Regions from separate parts of the Clostridium sp. LIBA-8553 genome, predicted to be linked through region 1. Evidence: predicted binding sites of a transcription regulator. Region 1 holds the regulator's gene; each other region holds the start of a gene.
The links. Region 1 encodes LexA, which represses DNA repair genes until DNA is damaged. Its sites were predicted from a motif close to CNAACANNTGTTNG; they were not measured.
Positions count from the first base shown of each region.

Region 2: the regulator LexA is predicted to act here: its motif matches at 1,562-1,575, upstream of uvrA (excinuclease ABC subunit UvrA).
Region 3: the regulator LexA is predicted to act here: its motif matches at 2,644-2,657, upstream of dinB (DNA polymerase IV).

Region 1 is NZ_CM173489.1:1,655,956-1,661,654, reverse strand. Features, by position in the region: gene AC2JAQ_RS07365 (tyrosine recombinase XerC) at 318-1,325, shown strand; gene AC2JAQ_RS07360 (hypothetical protein) at 1,432-1,821, opposite strand; gene lexA (transcriptional repressor LexA) at 2,062-2,673, shown strand; gene AC2JAQ_RS07350 (hypothetical protein) at 2,727-3,632, opposite strand; gene AC2JAQ_RS07345 (methionine gamma-lyase family protein) at 3,816-5,096, opposite strand; gene hfq (RNA chaperone Hfq) at 5,200-5,442, opposite strand; gene miaA (tRNA (adenosine(37)-N6)-dimethylallyltransferase MiaA) at 5,485-5,699, opposite strand, start outside.
Region 2 is NZ_CM173489.1:334,811-340,509, forward strand. Features, by position in the region: gene AC2JAQ_RS01395 (cyclic nucleotide-binding domain-containing protein) at 14-685, opposite strand; gene AC2JAQ_RS01400 (hypothetical protein) at 879-1,286, opposite strand; gene uvrA (excinuclease ABC subunit UvrA) at 1,822-4,641, shown strand; gene AC2JAQ_RS01410 (FHA domain-containing protein) at 4,935-5,369, shown strand; gene AC2JAQ_RS01415 (FtsW/RodA/SpoVE family cell cycle protein) at 5,383-5,699, shown strand, end outside.
Region 3 is NZ_CM173489.1:2,271,641-2,277,339, reverse strand. Features, by position in the region: gene AC2JAQ_RS10025 (Cof-type HAD-IIB family hydrolase) at 1-332, shown strand, start outside; gene AC2JAQ_RS10020 (PH domain-containing protein) at 416-1,030, shown strand; gene AC2JAQ_RS10015 (DUF3785 family protein) at 1,336-1,740, shown strand; gene AC2JAQ_RS10010 (peptidylprolyl isomerase) at 1,928-2,560, shown strand; gene dinB (DNA polymerase IV) at 2,670-3,749, shown strand; gene AC2JAQ_RS10000 (calcium/sodium antiporter) at 3,882-4,877, shown strand; gene AC2JAQ_RS09995 (TVP38/TMEM64 family protein) at 5,095-5,583, shown strand.

The DNA of each region.
Region 1 (5,699 bases):
ATTTTCAATACTCACAGGAAATTAAAGAATTACTCAATATCAATTTAAGTAATGATGATTTAACCAATCTAGATCATATATATAACTATTACGATTCTCAAAATATCCAACGTGATTACGAAGATTTAATTGAAGACATTTATATTTTAATTTTTAAAAGAAATTTTAGTATTACACAATTAGCAGATATATATAAGATGAATCAAAGAATAATAAAAAGATGGTTAAAAGAACTTGGTATGGACAAGCTTTTAGAAGTAGAAAAAGATATCAATTCTGTTGAAAAATTAAATTTTAAAAACGAATCAAACGATGAATTGCACAAAAACAAAAATCTTAAATTTGATTTTATAGAGAAATCGAAGTATCCAAAACGAGTTATTGAGTTTCTAAATTACCTAGAAAATGTAAAAGGTAAATCTTTGAATACAATAAAAGGATACTCAGTTGACTTAGGATTATTTTTTAAATTTTTAAAAGTATATAAAGGTTTAGAAAATAATATTGAATTAGAAAAAATTGAGGAAGTTGAAGTTTCTGAGCTAGGTGATAATTTTATAAAAGACATAACCTTATCTGATATATATGCATTTTTAGCTTTTTTAGAAAAAGTAAGAAATAATAGCGCTTATGCAAGAGCAAGAAAAGTTGCTACATTAAAGTCTTTCTTTAAGTTTTTAAATTCAAAAATAAAAATAATAGATGAAAATCCAACTGTAGAATTAGAATCACCTAAAATAAATAAAAGACATCCCGTTTATTTAACTCTAGATCAAAGTATAACCGTGTTAAATTCAATGGATAAAACAAACAAAAATTACTATAGAGACTACTGTATACTTACTCTATTTTTAAATTGTGGAATGAGATTATCAGAACTTTGTAACATACAAATAGAAAAAATCAAAGGAGATACCTTAACTATCATAGGTAAAGGTAACAAAGAAAGAACTGTATATTTAAATGAGGCTTCAATTTCTGCTATAGATAGTTATTTAAAAAATAGAAATGATTCAAAGGCTACGGAAGAAGCTAAAAAATATCTATTTTTATCTAGCAAATATCGACCTATAAATAAAAGAAGTGTTGAAATGTTAGTTAAAAAACATATAGAAAATGCAGGGTTTAAAGATCAAAAATATACCCCTCATAAACTTAGACACACAGCTGCTACGCTAATGTATAAGTATGGAAATGTAGATATAAGAAGCTTGCAGAATATCTTAGGGCATGAAAATATTTCTACCACTCAAATTTATACCCATGTAGATGATGAAACTCTAAGAAAGGCTGTTAACACCAACCCTTTAGCTAATATTAAATAGCTTAATTTGCTTGGATTTTTACGTTTAATAACTTAAAATTATAAAGAAAATACGGGTATAGAACATATGTTCTATACCCGTATTTTTAGCATTTTTATCTATAAAACTACTCTTTTATTTTTAGCTTTCTAACCCCTGGGAATACTTCTTCTGTCATCTCTTCCATTGTTAAATCATCATTTAAATCTATATCTTCAAGGTATTCTATATGATCAAAAGCATCTTCATACTCGTCTTGTCTAGCTAAATACTCTTCCCAAGTTTCTGTTGTAAGTTCTTCTTCAACATCATCTTCTACTTCTTTATTTTCTTCTTCAGTAAGCTTTTTTAAAGCTTCTTCTATTTTTTTATTCTCTTCAACTTCTTTTGCTATATCCGCTATTTTTATAGCTTTTGTATCTACCCCTTGCATCTCTAAACAATCGCCACAATTGTCGCAAATTTTCCCGTTATATACATCGCAATAATCATCGTTATTAAACACTTTTTTATCCATAAAGTCACCTCTTAATTTGAAAATCATCTTTTCATTATAACAAATAAGTTGAGTTTTATCAAATAAAACTCATTTTTATACTTAAAAATATCCTTATTTCCTTATTCTTTCTAGAAAACAAATTTTAATTTTTTCTTTTTTATAAATCATCTTATAATTTTTTAGATATGAGAACATAAGTTTGCTATGTTCCTATTCATATGATATAATATTACCAAAGAATCGTGAGGTGCAATTACTATGATAGTTAAGGAAAGTTCAGATAAACAAACTCAAATATATAATTTTTTAGTTGAATTTACAAAATCAAAGGGGTATCCGCCTTCAGTTAGGGAGATATGTCAAGCTGTTAGTTTGAAATCAACTTCAACTGTTCATGGACATTTAAAAAGATTAGAGAAAAAAGGATTAATATACAGAGATCCAACTAAGCCAAGAGCTTTAGAAATAGTGGAATTATCCACTGAAGAAAAAGAGCTTATAGACATACCTATTATAGGAAAGGTTACTGCTGGTATGCCTATTTTAGCTACAGAAAACATAGAAGATATGTTTCAAATCCCTATAAACTACGTTAAGCATAATAATGATTTGTTTATTTTAAAAGTTACTGGAGACAGTATGATAGAATCAGGAATATTAGATGGTGATTTAGCAATAATAGAACAAAAAAACGTAGCTTCAAACGGTGATATTGTAGTAGCTTTAATAGAGAATGAAGCAACTATAAAAAGATTCTTTAAAGAAGATGGATTTGTAAGACTTCAACCGGAAAACAAAAATTATGAACCTATAATAGTTCCAGACTGTTCCGTTTTAGGTAAATTAGTAGGAATATATAGAGCGTATTAACAAAAAAGAAAGCATCATTTGGTGCTTTCTTTTTTGTTTTATTATTTTTTATTTTAGGAATTTAATTTGCTTTCTAAAACCTCCTTTTCGTGTTTTAAAGCTTTTATATCTAACTCCAAACTTCTCTTTTCTAATTCTAATCTATTATCAAACGCCTCTCTAAGCTTCTCAGACTCTTTTTTTACCATTTTAGAGTATTTATCCTCTAATAACTCTAACTCCTTCTTGTGGTCATTTCTCATGGCTTCTATAAGCTTTTTATAAGATTCTACCTCTTCTTTATAAGAGTTTTCTTTTTCTACATAGAAATTTATTCTTTCTTTTAAGGAATCTTTTTCTAATTCTAAAGATTTTATATGAGATTCTTGTTCTTTTATAAAGTCTCTCTCTTTTTCCAACGCTCTTTTCATCTCTTCATTTTCCTCTTTTAAGGATTCTAAAGGCTTTAGAGATGCTATTTCCTCCTTGTTTTTTTCTATTAAATCATAGTTTCTAGATACCAATTGAGATAAAGTACTCTTATCTTTTTCTAATATTTTAATAGTTTCTTTAAGCTCATCAACTTCTTTTATTTTAGCTTTATTTTCTTCTTTTAAAGATTTGTCTCTTTCTATAAACTCTTCTTCTCTTCTTTGCATTCTCTCTATAGTTACATCTTTTATAGAAAGTTTCTTTACAAATTCCTCTTCTGCTCTTTTGCCTGCATCCTCACTCATTTGTAAAGATGTTAAAAATAATTGATTTATCTTATTTAGATAATCCTGAAAAGATTCTATTTCTAACTTTCTTTCTATCAGCGTTGATTTAGAATTTTCTAATTCGTATAAGGCTATTAAGGCATCTAAACACTGTCCTTGGTTCCCAAATTCATCAGATGCTATTTTTTTAAATTTATCGAAAGTTTCTTCAGTAACTCTGAAACTTTTTACTTTTAATTCTTTGTTTCTACTCTCCTCCAAAACTATGCCAACCTTTCTTTATGTAATACATTTAGTAATATTATATTTGTAATACGTAATATTACTATATTTTGATTATACAGTATTTAAGAAATTTATTCCATAAAAAACGCCTTAAGTTATAAAACTTAAAGCGTTTAAAGTAAAGTTTCAATTTTTTATATTAACAACTAAATTAAAATTTTATTTAAAAATATTATTTAGAGCTATTAATACACCTATTTTAGCATGATCAAAAGTTAATCCACCTTGTAAATAAGCTATATAAGGCTCTCTTATAGGTGCGTCTGCTGAAAGTTCAATTGATGAACCTTGGATAAATGCTCCTGCTGCCATAATAACTTCATCTGAATATCCTGGCATAGCCCATGGTTCACATTCAACGAAAGAATCTATTGGTGATGCATATTGAACACCCTTACAGAATTTTATAAGTTTTTCTTTATCGTTGAATTTTATAGCTTGAATTATATCACTTCTCTTATCTGTATATTTAGGAAGCACCTCAAAACCTGCAAGTTCCATTATTCTAGAACAGAATATAGCGCCCTTTAAAGCTTCCATTGCAACATGAGGAGCTAAGAATAATCCTTGATAGAAATCTTTCATAACTCCAAAAGTACATCCACACTCTGCTCCTATACCAGGTACAGTTAGTCTATAAGATGCTTGCTCTACGTATTTTTCTTTTCCTACTATGTATCCACCAGTTGGAGCAATTCCTCCGCCTATGTTTTTAATTAATGAACCCGCCATTAAATCTGCACCAACATCTGTAGGCTCTATTATATCTATAAATTCTCCATAACAGTTATCAACAAATACTATTAAATCTTCTCTTAATTCTTTAATAGCTTTTATAGCTTCGCCTAACTCTTTAACTTGGAAAGCGTTTCTCCAACCATAACCAGTTGATCTTTGCATATGTATTAGCTTTATTGAATCATCTTCTTTAATCATCTCTAAAGCTTTTTCTATGTTAATCTTTCCATCAACAAGATCTACTTGTTTGTAGTTAACTCCATATTCTTTTAATGAGCCTATGTTTTCTTCTCCACTTATACCAATTACACTATGTAAAGTATCATATGGGCTACCAGTAACAGCTAATATAGTGTCTCCTGGTCTTAAGTTACCAAATAAAGCTGTTCCTAAAGCATGAGTTCCATTGACGAAGTGTGGTCTAACTAAAGCTTTCTCAGCATTAAAAATTCTAGCATAAACTAAATCTAAAGTATCTCTTCCAATGTCTCCATATCCATAACCTGTTGAATTAGTAAAATGACTATCTGAAATTCTTTCCTCTTGGAAAGCTTTAAGAACTTTTAATTGATTATATTCTCTTATCTCATTATATATTTTAAATTCATTTTCTACATCAATTATAGCTTGATTATAAAGCTTTAAAGTTTCATCTGTGAAACCATATTGGTTTTTTAGTAATTCTATAGTTGCATTAAGCATTATTATACCCCCGCATTATTAAAATATCGTACATTTATAAATATTATCATATAGAAAAAAAATAGGCAAACCACCAAAGGTTTACCTATTTTTCTCTATATATTTAATTATCAAAAACTTGTGCATTATTAAATAAAATAGGTTTAGCTGGTGAAACTGTGCTTATAGCATGCTTATAAACAAGTTGTTGTTTCCCATCACTATCTAAAACTACTGTAAAACTATCGAACCCTTTAACGATACCCTTTAATTGAACCCCATTTACTAAAAAGATTGTTACAGGTATTCTTTCCTTTCTTGCATTGTTTAAGAATATATCTTGTAGGTTATTGATTGACTTATTCATTCTATTGCCCTCCATAAATTTTAATATAACTTAATTATAAACCTAAGCCTTTATTATGTCATTAATAATTTTGATAGAAATCTCTTCTTCTGAAGCGAAGTTATCCTTATCTATAAATATGGCCCTAGGATCCTTTCTAAACCATGTAAGTTGACGTTTAGCATAATTTCTACTACCTTGTTTTATCATCTCTATACATTGTTCTAAAGATATTTTTCCATCAAGATAATACAAAACTTCTTTATATCCTATGCCTT
Region 2 (5,699 bases), 1.3 Mb from region 1:
TTTATTATTATCATTAATTTAGATCTCCGGAAATATTTTTTAATTCTTTTTTATTAAGTATTTTAATTTTGTTTTTATCTTTTATTATGATTTCTTTTTCAACTAACTTATTTAAAACTCTACTTAAATGGCGATAGCTTGTACCTAATAAATCAGCTAAGTTTGAGTAATTATCAATTGTAACTATATTTTTATGATTTATATTTAAAAGATAACTAGCAAGTTTATTTTCTAGGGGATAAATAATAGTTATTGAGCTTGTTAAGGATTGGCTAGCAAGCTTGTTAGAAAGGCTTTGAGTTATGTACATAAGAAAGTTAGGATCTTTAAGAGCCGTTGAATTTACTATGTTTAAAGGAATCCCTATGCAAAGACTAGATTTTAATACTTTAATACTACAATTTGCTTTAATTTTAGAGATGACTTCTAAATCGCCTATTAATTGGATTGGCTCATAGAATTTTAAAAGCAAAGATTTTCCATTGGGCAGGGTTTTATATACCTTTGCTTTACCATCGACAAAAAAATAAAAGTACTTAAGTTCTTCATCCATAAAGCAAATATGCTCATTTTTTTTAAACATATGAAGTTCTAAAAAAGGTAAAATTTCTTGTGAAAATATGGAATTAAGATTATATTTGTTTATTAATTCAATCAATTTAGCTTCATTTTTTACTACTATCAATGGCTTACCTCCTATAAAAACAAATATTATTATAAGACATATGTCATAACTATACATATAGTATACATGATAAAATAAATTTGTTTAATAGATATAATTAAAATGTTTTCTAAATTCACTGTAAAATTGCCTTAATACTTTAAATTCTATACAAAAGAGTGGTCAGCATGTATTTGCTAACCACTCTTTGTTTTTAAATACTACTTAATTCAAAAAATAAATTTTCATCTTCCTTAAAGTTATATAAATAACGTGAATTATTCCAATCGGTTATATCATTAATATTTTTACAGCAAATTCTAGAGCTACAATCTTCTAAGATATCACAACATATGTTTTTAGGAGTTAGAATATCATTGTTTTTGAGTAGTTCCAATATATCATTAAAATAATCTTCAACATAAGGAGTAATAAAAGGATAAGCATCACATTGAGAATTTAGGTAATCATAAATAGGATCTTTTTTATAATCCCAATCTATATAAAGTTCAATCAGTTTTTCACTTATATCAAAAGGTATATTAGATTTTATAATATTACAATTTACCAAGTTATCGTCTATTGTAAGAACTTTAACCATACATTCACCCAATCCTTTCATAATGGTCCTCCTATAAATTTATACAAATTAAGTTTTATATTAATTTAGGCATTAATAGGTTTTGTTTTGGAGGAGTACTTTATCAAAACAAAAAGGAAAGCAACTATTAATACCTAAATGAGATGGCTTTTTAAATATTTTATTAGTATATAATATGAAAAAAACACCAAAATAATTCTGAATTATCTGAAAATTTAGAAAATATTGAAAGAGTAATAATTATTATTAAAAAAGAGTTTGACATATAAAAGAGAGAGAATTAAAATATTAATATGCGAACTTATGTTTGGTTTTAGAAGAAACCAATCTGGTAATAATATAATGAAATGATTTAAATAAATTTAATATACAACAAACTACATATGGGATGATATCAAATAAAGGTTTTGTTTAAGATGAATGTTGATTGTTAGCGATCACTTCAGAACTAGCTAACAATTAGCACTAGTTTTAAAACATAGAGCAAATAAAAAAATAGGGTTATTAGTGAGAGTAAAGACTTACTAAAGTTTATATGTTTATTAAGGAGATTTTTATGAAAGATAAGATAATAGTAAAAGGAGCAAAAGTACATAATTTAAAAAATGTAAATTTAGAAATTCCTAGGGATAAGCTTATTGTTTTTACTGGACTTTCAGGTTCAGGAAAAAGTTCTCTAGCTTTTGATACAATTTATGCAGAAGGGCAAAGAAGATACGTAGAGTCTTTATCAGCTTATGCAAGACAATTCTTAGGACAAATGGATAAACCGGATGTTGAGTCAATAGAAGGACTTTCACCTGCAATATCAATTGATCAGAAGACAACTTCAAGAAATCCAAGATCTACAGTAGGTACAGTAACAGAAATATATGATTATTTAAGATTATTATATGCTAGAGTTGGGATTCCACATTGTCCTAAGTGTGGAAAAGAAATAACTCAACAATCTGTAGACCAAATAGTTGATCAAATAATGGAGTTACCAGAGAGAAGTAAGATAATGATTTTAGCTCCAATAATAAGAGGAAGAAAAGGAACTCATGAAAAAGTTCTTGAAAATATAAAGAAACAAGGTTTTGTTAGAGCTAGAATAGACGGAGAAATTTATGACTTAACAGAGGATGAAGTAAAGCTTGAAAAGAATATAAAGCATAATATTGAAGCTGTTGTTGACAGAATAATTGTTAAGGACGGAATTGAAGGAAGATTAACAGATTCTATAGAAACTTCTCTTAAAATGGCTGAAGGTTTAGTACTAGTTAATATAATTGGCGAAGAAGATAGACTTTACAGTGAACATTTTGCCTGTGCTGATTGTGGTATAAGTATAGATGAACTTGCACCAAGAATGTTCTCATTTAACTCACCTTTTGGAAAATGTGAGAGATGTGATGGATTAGGAACATTAATGGAAATTGATGAGGATTTAGTTGTTCCTAATAAGGATTTAAGTATAAGAGGTGGAGCTATTTCTACTTGGGGAGATTCAAGAATGAAAGAAGAGTCTTGGACTTATTGTGTTCTTAAAGCCTTAATGGAAAAATATAAATTTGATTTAGACACTCCTTATAAAGATTTATCTAGCAAGGTTAGAGAAGTTTTAATGTACGGAGAGCCAGAAAAGTTAAAGGTTACATACACAAAAGAAAATGTAACAGCTGTGTATAATCACTCCTTTGAAGGAGAGATAAATAATTTAAGAAGAAGATACATGGAAACTGGATCAGATGCCATGAAAGCTGAAATAGAAAAGTATATGAGTGATAATCCATGTCCTAAGTGTAAAGGAGCAAGACTTAAACCAGAAGCTCTTGCAGTTACAGTAGGTGGAAAAAATATATTTGAATTTACAAGTATGGCAATAAGAGAAGAGTTGGAATTTATAAACTCAGTAGAGTTTTCAGAGAAAGACAAGATAATAAGTAGTCAAATTATAAAGGAGATCCAAGCCAGATTAAGTTTCTTAATAAATGTTGGATTAGATTACTTAGATTTAGCTAGAACTGCAGGAACATTATCAGGTGGAGAAGCTCAAAGAATAAGACTTGCAACTCAAATAGGATCTCAACTTATGGGGGTTCTATACATCCTAGATGAGCCTTCAATAGGACTTCACCAAAGAGATAATGATAGACTTATAGCTACTTTAAAACAGCTTAGGGACGTTGGAAACACTCTTATAGTAGTTGAACATGATGAAGATACTATGAGAGAAGCAGATTATATAGTTGATATAGGACCAGGAGCAGGAGAACATGGTGGACAGATAGTCGCTGCGGGAACATTAGAGGAAATTATGGAAAATAAAGATTCTTTAACTGGTCAATATTTAACTGGAGCTAAAAAAGTTGAACTTCCAGAGGAAAGAAGAAAAGGAAATGGAAACTTCATAACAGTTAAAGGTGCTAAGGAAAATAACCTTAAGAATGTTACTGCTAAATTTCCTTTAGGAACTCTAACTATGGTTACTGGAGTTTCAGGATCAGGAAAGAGTACCTTAGTTAATGAAATTCTTTATAAAGGATTAAATAAAATAGTTAATAAGGCTAAGGATTTACCAGGTAAATTTAAAGAGATAACAGGATACGAAAATATCGATAAGATTATTGATATAGACCAAAGTCCTATAGGAAGAACTCCAAGAAGTAATCCGGCGACATATACTGGAACCTTTGATATTATAAGAGAACTTTTCTCACAAACTCAAGAGGCTAAAATGAGAGGTTATAAACCAGGAAGATTTTCTTTCAATGTAAAAGGTGGAAGATGTGAAGCTTGTAGTGGTGACGGAATAATAAAGATAGAGATGCAATTCTTATCTGATGTTTATGTTCCATGTGAAGTTTGTAAAGGAAAGAGATATAACAGAGAGACTTTAGAAGTTAAATATAAAGGTAAAAATATAGCTGATGTATTAAATATGACTGTTGAAGAAGCTTTAGAATTCTTCGAAAATATTCCAAGAATAAAGAATAAACTTCAAACCTTAATGGATGTTGGTTTAGGTTATATAAGACTAGGCCAACCTTCAACTCAATTATCAGGTGGAGAAGCACAAAGAATTAAACTAGCTTATGAACTATCTAAGAGAAGTACAGGAAAAACATTATATATTTTAGATGAACCTACAACAGGGCTTCATATACATGATGTAAATAGACTTGTTAAAATACTTCAAAGATTAGTTGATGGAGGAAACACAGTTATTGTAATAGAGCATAATTTAGATATGATTAAATGTGCAGACTATATAGTGGATTTAGGACCAGAAGGTGGAGATAAAGGTGGAATGATTGTAGCTACAGGAACTCCTGAAAAGATAACTGAGGTTGAAGAATCATACACAGGTAAATATCTAAAAAAATACCTTTAACATAGGAATATAATTTGAAAAAATAAATATATTATTTAAGAATAGAGTATTTAATTAGCTATCAGAATTTATGGCTAGAGGTTCTGATAGCTATATTTATTGTTAAGGAAATTTAGGAAAGTTAAAAAAGTACTAAAATTAAAATATAAATATCATAAAATTGTCTTTTTTAGATGATATAATAATTAAGAGTTTCTAATTATTGATTATGAAATTGTAATCTTTTATTGTATAATCAAGTTATTAAATAAAGTAAAATATAAAAGAAATATAAAATATGTAGAGGTGAAGTGATGTTTTCGAAACTAATGACATGGGTTTTTGGAATAATATTTATTGTAATTCTATATTCCATAATTTATTATGCGTTAAAGATAATGTATAAAGATGTTAAAGGCGGGAAAAAGAAAAAAGCCCCTGGAAAGAAAGCACATGGATTAGAAGTCTTAAAAACAATATCAAATGGAACATTAGGCGTTGGCTCGGTTATACCAGTGACTAGTACCATTTCCATTGGAAGAAGAGAAGATAATTCAATAGTGCTAAATGATCAGTTTGTATCCTCATATCATGCTAAAATTTATGTTAAAAACAATGATTTTTATTTAGAAGATTTGGCAAGTACAAATGGTACATTCATAAATGAATCAAAGATAGAGGGAAGAGTAAGATTAAAAGTAAATGATAAAATAAGAATGGGAAGCACCGTATTTAAGGTTATAGGATAGAAGAGGTGATAATATGAATACTACTTTAAAGTATGAGAAAAGGATGTTGCTATTAGTCTATCTTTTATGCTTGGCCTTATTTACCAATATAGCTGTAAAGCAGACACCTATAGATAAGATGGCTTTTATAATAGCAGGTATATTAATAGTTATTATTGGATTTTCACATTTTATAATAAGGAAATTCTATCCCGATGGAGATAAGTATATATTTATCTTTGCATCGGTTTTAGCCGTGGTTGGAATAGCAGTTCTTTATAGATTAGACCCTAAATTAGCAATGAAGCAATTAGTTTGGTTCAGTTTAGGAATAGCAGTTTATATGGGAAT
Region 3 (5,699 bases), 620 kb from region 1:
GCCTTGGAATAGAGGCTGCAAAAGATGAGTTTGAAAGTTTAGAGGGAGTAGATTTAGTTTATGCTTCTTGGGGAGGATGTATAGAGATAATGAAGAAAGGAACCTCTAAAGGAAGTGCAGTTAAGGTCCTTGCAGATAAGTTAGGAATAAAAATTGAAGAAGTAATATGCATGGGAGACAGTGGAAATGATGTATCTATGTTAGAGGAGGCAGGAGTAGCTGTAGTCATGGGAAATGCCCCAGATTTTATAAAGAAATATGGAGATTATATAACGGATACAAATGAGAATGACGGTGTTGCCAAAGCTATAGAAAAGTTTATTTTAAATTAAGTTTTATAGAATATTAAAATTTTTTAAGAATTGGCTTAGGCTAAATATGTTATAATTTAATAAAAAATAAAAGGGGTGTTAGGATGTTTAAAAAAATAGCATCAGATGCATTAGGATTAAGTGATATAGGTAAGGTTATAAGTCCTAAAGATTATGATAAGGTTGATTCAGATGATTATATAATGCATGAGGATGGAGAAGAAATATACTTCTTAATAAAATCTAAATCAGATGAATATTGTTTTACTAATAAGGCACTTATACATGTAGATGGAGCTAACGCTGTTAGTAAGAAGAGAAATTTATATAGATATGAATACTATTTAAATAATATAGGAAATGTGTCTTTAGAAACAGCTGGAACTGTAGATTTAGATGTTGAAATTAAGTTTTCTATAGGAGAAAAATATTTTTCAATAGATGTTGATAAAAAGCAATTAGAGCAATTAAAAGATTTATATAAGGCTTTAATAAAAATATCACAGATTAAAGCAGAAAATGCTATAAAATTAGAGCATAGCACTCAAACTCTTCAAATTGCTGCACAAGTAATGGGAAGTAATAGAGTTGAAAATAGTAATATAGGTAGTGATTTTAAACAAATTAATGAATATGCTTTCGATTGGATATCAAAGGCTAGAGAATCTTTTATAGTTAAAGACTTTGGTGAGATTTTTCAAAAGTATATTAATAATTAAAAGCTTTGAATTATAATATAGTTTTTAAAGGTTATTCTAATTAAAAATATTGGAATAACCTTTTTAATTTAGGATATTATTTTGTAGTAGATGATAGCAATACTTTGAGAAAGTAAGCCAGGTATTAAGAGCTAGCTAAAAATCAATATTCACCTAAAACAGAGCCTTTATTTAAATTACTTAATAAAGAAAATAAATCTCTTATAAAAGTAGAAAAATTTGATTTGACATATTATATTTAAAGTTATTAAATAAATTTATAGGCAATAATATAATTAAAAATATATATAGGAAAGGATGATAATATGTTTAATTTTACTTTTGATGAAAAAGAGTATAATTTATCAGAGGATAAGTTAATTTATTTCTTTAATGAAGATGTAGATGATTTTGATATAGATAAACTTTTTGAAATTTTAAATAACAGTGAGAAAGTTAGTTTTGGAAAGGCTTATTATGATGGACCTTGTGAAGAGTGTAAATTTGGATTGGATGAAAAAAGAAAGAGTTTTCCTTTTTTAGAGTTTAATATGTTTATTTATACTAAAAAAGGTAAGTTTGTAATAAGCAACATAGAAAAATCTTATGAAGGACTTACATATAACAAATTATTAAGAGCGAAAAAGGTTGATAAGAGTTATTTAGTTAACATAAATGTTTGTAAAAACTGTGGAAACTTTGCTGTTGAAGTTGAAGAACTTGATGTGTAAGAAGTAATATTGTTGGTATGTATTTTTAAGTTATAAAAAAAGCTTAAGAATACATACCAATTTTTGTTTTGGAAAATTTAATTATATAGAAACAAATTAATAGCTTATTTGACATAAAATAAAAGGCTTTAGATGGTATAATTTAATGCATATGATTAATAAAAAAACAAGAAAGGGGTATAACAAAATGAGTTTATTAAAAAAGGTTAGTAAAATAGCTCTAGGTATTACAATGACATCTTTACTTTTAATTGGATGTGGAGGAGAAGGGAAAAAAGCACAGGAGCCTATATCAGAAGATAAGCTACCAGTTGCAACTATAGAGGTTAAAAACTTTGGGACTATAGAGGCTGAATTATATCCTAATAAAGCACCTAATACTGTAAACAACTTCATAAGTTTAGCAAACAGTGGTTTTTATGATGGATTAACTATTCATAGAATCGTTAAGGGCTTTGTTCTTCAAGGAGGAGATCCAAATGGAACAGGAACAGGAGGGCCTGGATATTCAATAAAGGGAGAGTTTTCTTCTAATGGAGTAGAAAATGACATAAAACATGAAGAGGGAGTTTTATCTATGGCAAGATCTCAAAATCCGGATAGTGCAGGAAGTCAATTCTTTATTGTTACTAAAGATGCGCCTCATTTAGATGAGCAATATGCTGCTTTTGGAAAGGTTACTAAAGGCTTAGATGTTGTACATGAAATAGAGAAGGTATCAGTAGGTTCAAATGATAAACCAATAGAGGATGTTGTTATAGAGTCAATTAAAGTAGATACAAAGGGAATAGAATACAAAGAGCCAGAGAAAATCAAATAATTAAGTTAAAACAGAGCTAATAATTAATTAAAAGGAGCTTTTATCATATTGGAATTTATAAAATCTTAGTGTAAAATTATGTGTGAACATATGTTTGCATGGAGGCTTTATGAAGGAAGAGAGAAAGATAATTCATATAGATATGGATGCTTTTTATGCATCTATTGAACAAAGAGATAATCCTAAGTTTAAAGGTAGACCATTAATCGTAGGAGGAGATCCAAATAGAAGAGGGGTAGTTGCAACTTGTTCCTATGAAGCGAGAAAATATGGAATACATTCAGCTATGCCCTCTTTAACTGCATATAAGTTGTGTCCTAAGGCTATTTTTATAAAACCTAGAATGGATGTTTATAAGAAAGTTTCTAGAGAAGTTATGAATATTTTACATCAGTATTCAGAACTGGTTGAACCTTTATCTTTTGATGAGGCTTTTATAGATGTTACGAACACCAAAAAATGCAAGGGGTCAGCAACATTAATAGCTCTTGAAATAAAGGAGAGAATATTTAAAGAGGTGGGACTTACAGCCTCTGCAGGAGTTTCTTTTAATAAATTTTTAGCTAAAATGGCATCAGATTATAATAAGCCTAATGGTATAACAGTTATAACTAAAGATAAAGCAGATGAGTTTATAAGGAACTTACCTATAGGGAAGTTTTTTGGAGTTGGAAGAGTTACTAGAAATAAATTGAATAATATAGGTGTTTTTAAGGGAGAGGACTTGCTAAAATTTTCAGAAGAAGAGTTAATTGAAATATTCAGTGAGAGAGGAAAATTATTATATGAATTTGCAAGAGGAGTAGATAATAGGACTGTAAATCCATATAGAATTAGAAAATCTATTGGGAAAGAAATCACCTTAAGAGAAGACCTTGAAGATGAAGAGGAAATGATAGAAGTTTTAGAAGGAATAGCAGAGCGAGTTGAAGATAATTTAAGTCTATTAAATAGAAAAGGAAAGACAGTAACTTTAAAAGTTAAGTTTAGTGATTTTAAACATATAACAAGAAGTGTTACTTTAGAATATTTTATAAAAGAAAAAGAAGAAATAATGAGCTCTATTAAAGAACTTATGGGTTTAGTGGATTTTAAAAATAAGAAGGTAAGACTATTAGGAATAACAATATCATCCTTAGAAGAAAATATTCTAGTGGAAGAAAGTGAACAGTTAAGCTTCGATGTTTAGATAAATTATTAATTAGATGAAAACAAACTTTGATAATATAGAAATTTTTGAAATAACTAGTATAATAATATTTATGATTTATATTAATAATATCTATATTTAAGGATATTAAATTGAAATGGAGAGGAATTAATGAACTATATACTTCTAATAATCGGATTCGTTTTACTTATTAAAGGCGCAGATCTTTTTGTTGATGGAGCTTCTGGTATAGCCAAAAAGTTAGGTGTTCCATCAGTTATTATTGGACTTACCATTGTGTCTTTAGGGACTAGTGCACCAGAGCTTGCAGTAAGTATATCTGCTGCATTGAAAGGTAGTAATGATATTACTATGGGAAATGTTTTAGGTTCTAATATATTTAATCTTTTAGCAGCACTAGGATGTACTGCAATTGTGGCACCTCTAGTAATAAAGAAGTGTGTAATAAAAAATGATTTTATTGTAAACATAATATCAGCATTTGTTCTGTATGTATTTGCTTTCACTGGATTGGGAGGAAGTAAGGGGAATTTATCTAGAATGGATGGAGTCATACTAGTTTTAATGTGTATAGCGTATATACTGTACTTGATTTATACTGTTAAGAGATGTAATGATAAAACAAACGAAGCAGCTATTACTGCAGAAATAGAAGAGTTTGAAGAAGAAAATATAAAATCAGCTAATAGTACAGGAAAAAATATTGCCTTATCAATAATAGGTGTTGTTGGTATAGTACTAGGAGGAAAAGTAGTTGTCGATTCAGCTACTGCTATTGCTTTAGGCTTAGGATTAAGCGAAAAATTAGTAGGTCTTACTATTGTGGCCATAGGTACTTCGCTTCCAGAGCTTGTGACTTCATTAGTTGCGGCTAAAAAAGGAGAGAATGATATAGCTCTTGGGAATATATTAGGATCTAATACTTTTAATATATTATTAATATTAGGATTATCATCTTTAATAAGTCCTATAACTATAGCAGCAAGTTTATCAGTGGATTTAATATTCCTTATATGTGTAACATTATTTATAGGAACTTTAATTTTCTTAAATAAGAAGAAAGAAAAAATACTAACTAGATATGAAGGGGTATTGCTTTTAGCTCTTTATGTTGGTTATACTGTGTATATCATAATGAGAAATTAATTTTAATAACTGTCTTTATATAAGACAGTTATTTTTATATGAGTTTTAAGGAGAGTATAGAAAGATAATATAGATTTTAAATTTACGAGGGAATTAGATTAGGGTGGAGAAAATGTAATGGAGTTAAGGCTATAAGTAGTAATCAAAGGAGGAAAAGAAAATAGATAGTTTAATAAATATTTTTAGTAATTATAGTGGAATAGCTATATTTATAAGTTTGTTTATAAGTGTAATTATAGCTCTACTTGGAATAGTTCCATCTGTATTTGTTACTGGAGCTAATATAGTGTTTTTTGGTCCTGTAAATGGATTCTTGATTTCTTTATTGGGAGAAGTCATAGGAGGATGGATAAGCTTTAAGATATATAGAAAAGGTGTCAATAAATTCGTAGGTAGTATTGAAGGAAAATATAAATTAATAGATAGAATACTAGAGAGTGAAGGCAAAAGAGTTGGTTTGTTGATATTTGAAGGAAGACTACTCCCATTTGTACCTTCTGGATTTGTGACTTTAGCGGCAGCTATGAGTAAGGTTAATAGTTTAACATTTATAATAGCTACATTTTTAGGGAAAATACCATCAATTTTATTAGAGGTTTTAGTTAGTTATGGGATTATAGAGGCTTCGCATAAAGATATAAAAATTTTTATAGTTATTATAAGTTTAATTTTGATATATTTAACAATAAGAAAAAGAGAAGAATAACAAAGATAGAAAAAGGATATTTTTAGCATTAAAAAAGAGAAAAATGGTATTTTTTTTGTTAAAAAATAGATTTATATTGTTGATTTAATATAAATTATGTGATTTAATTTATATGA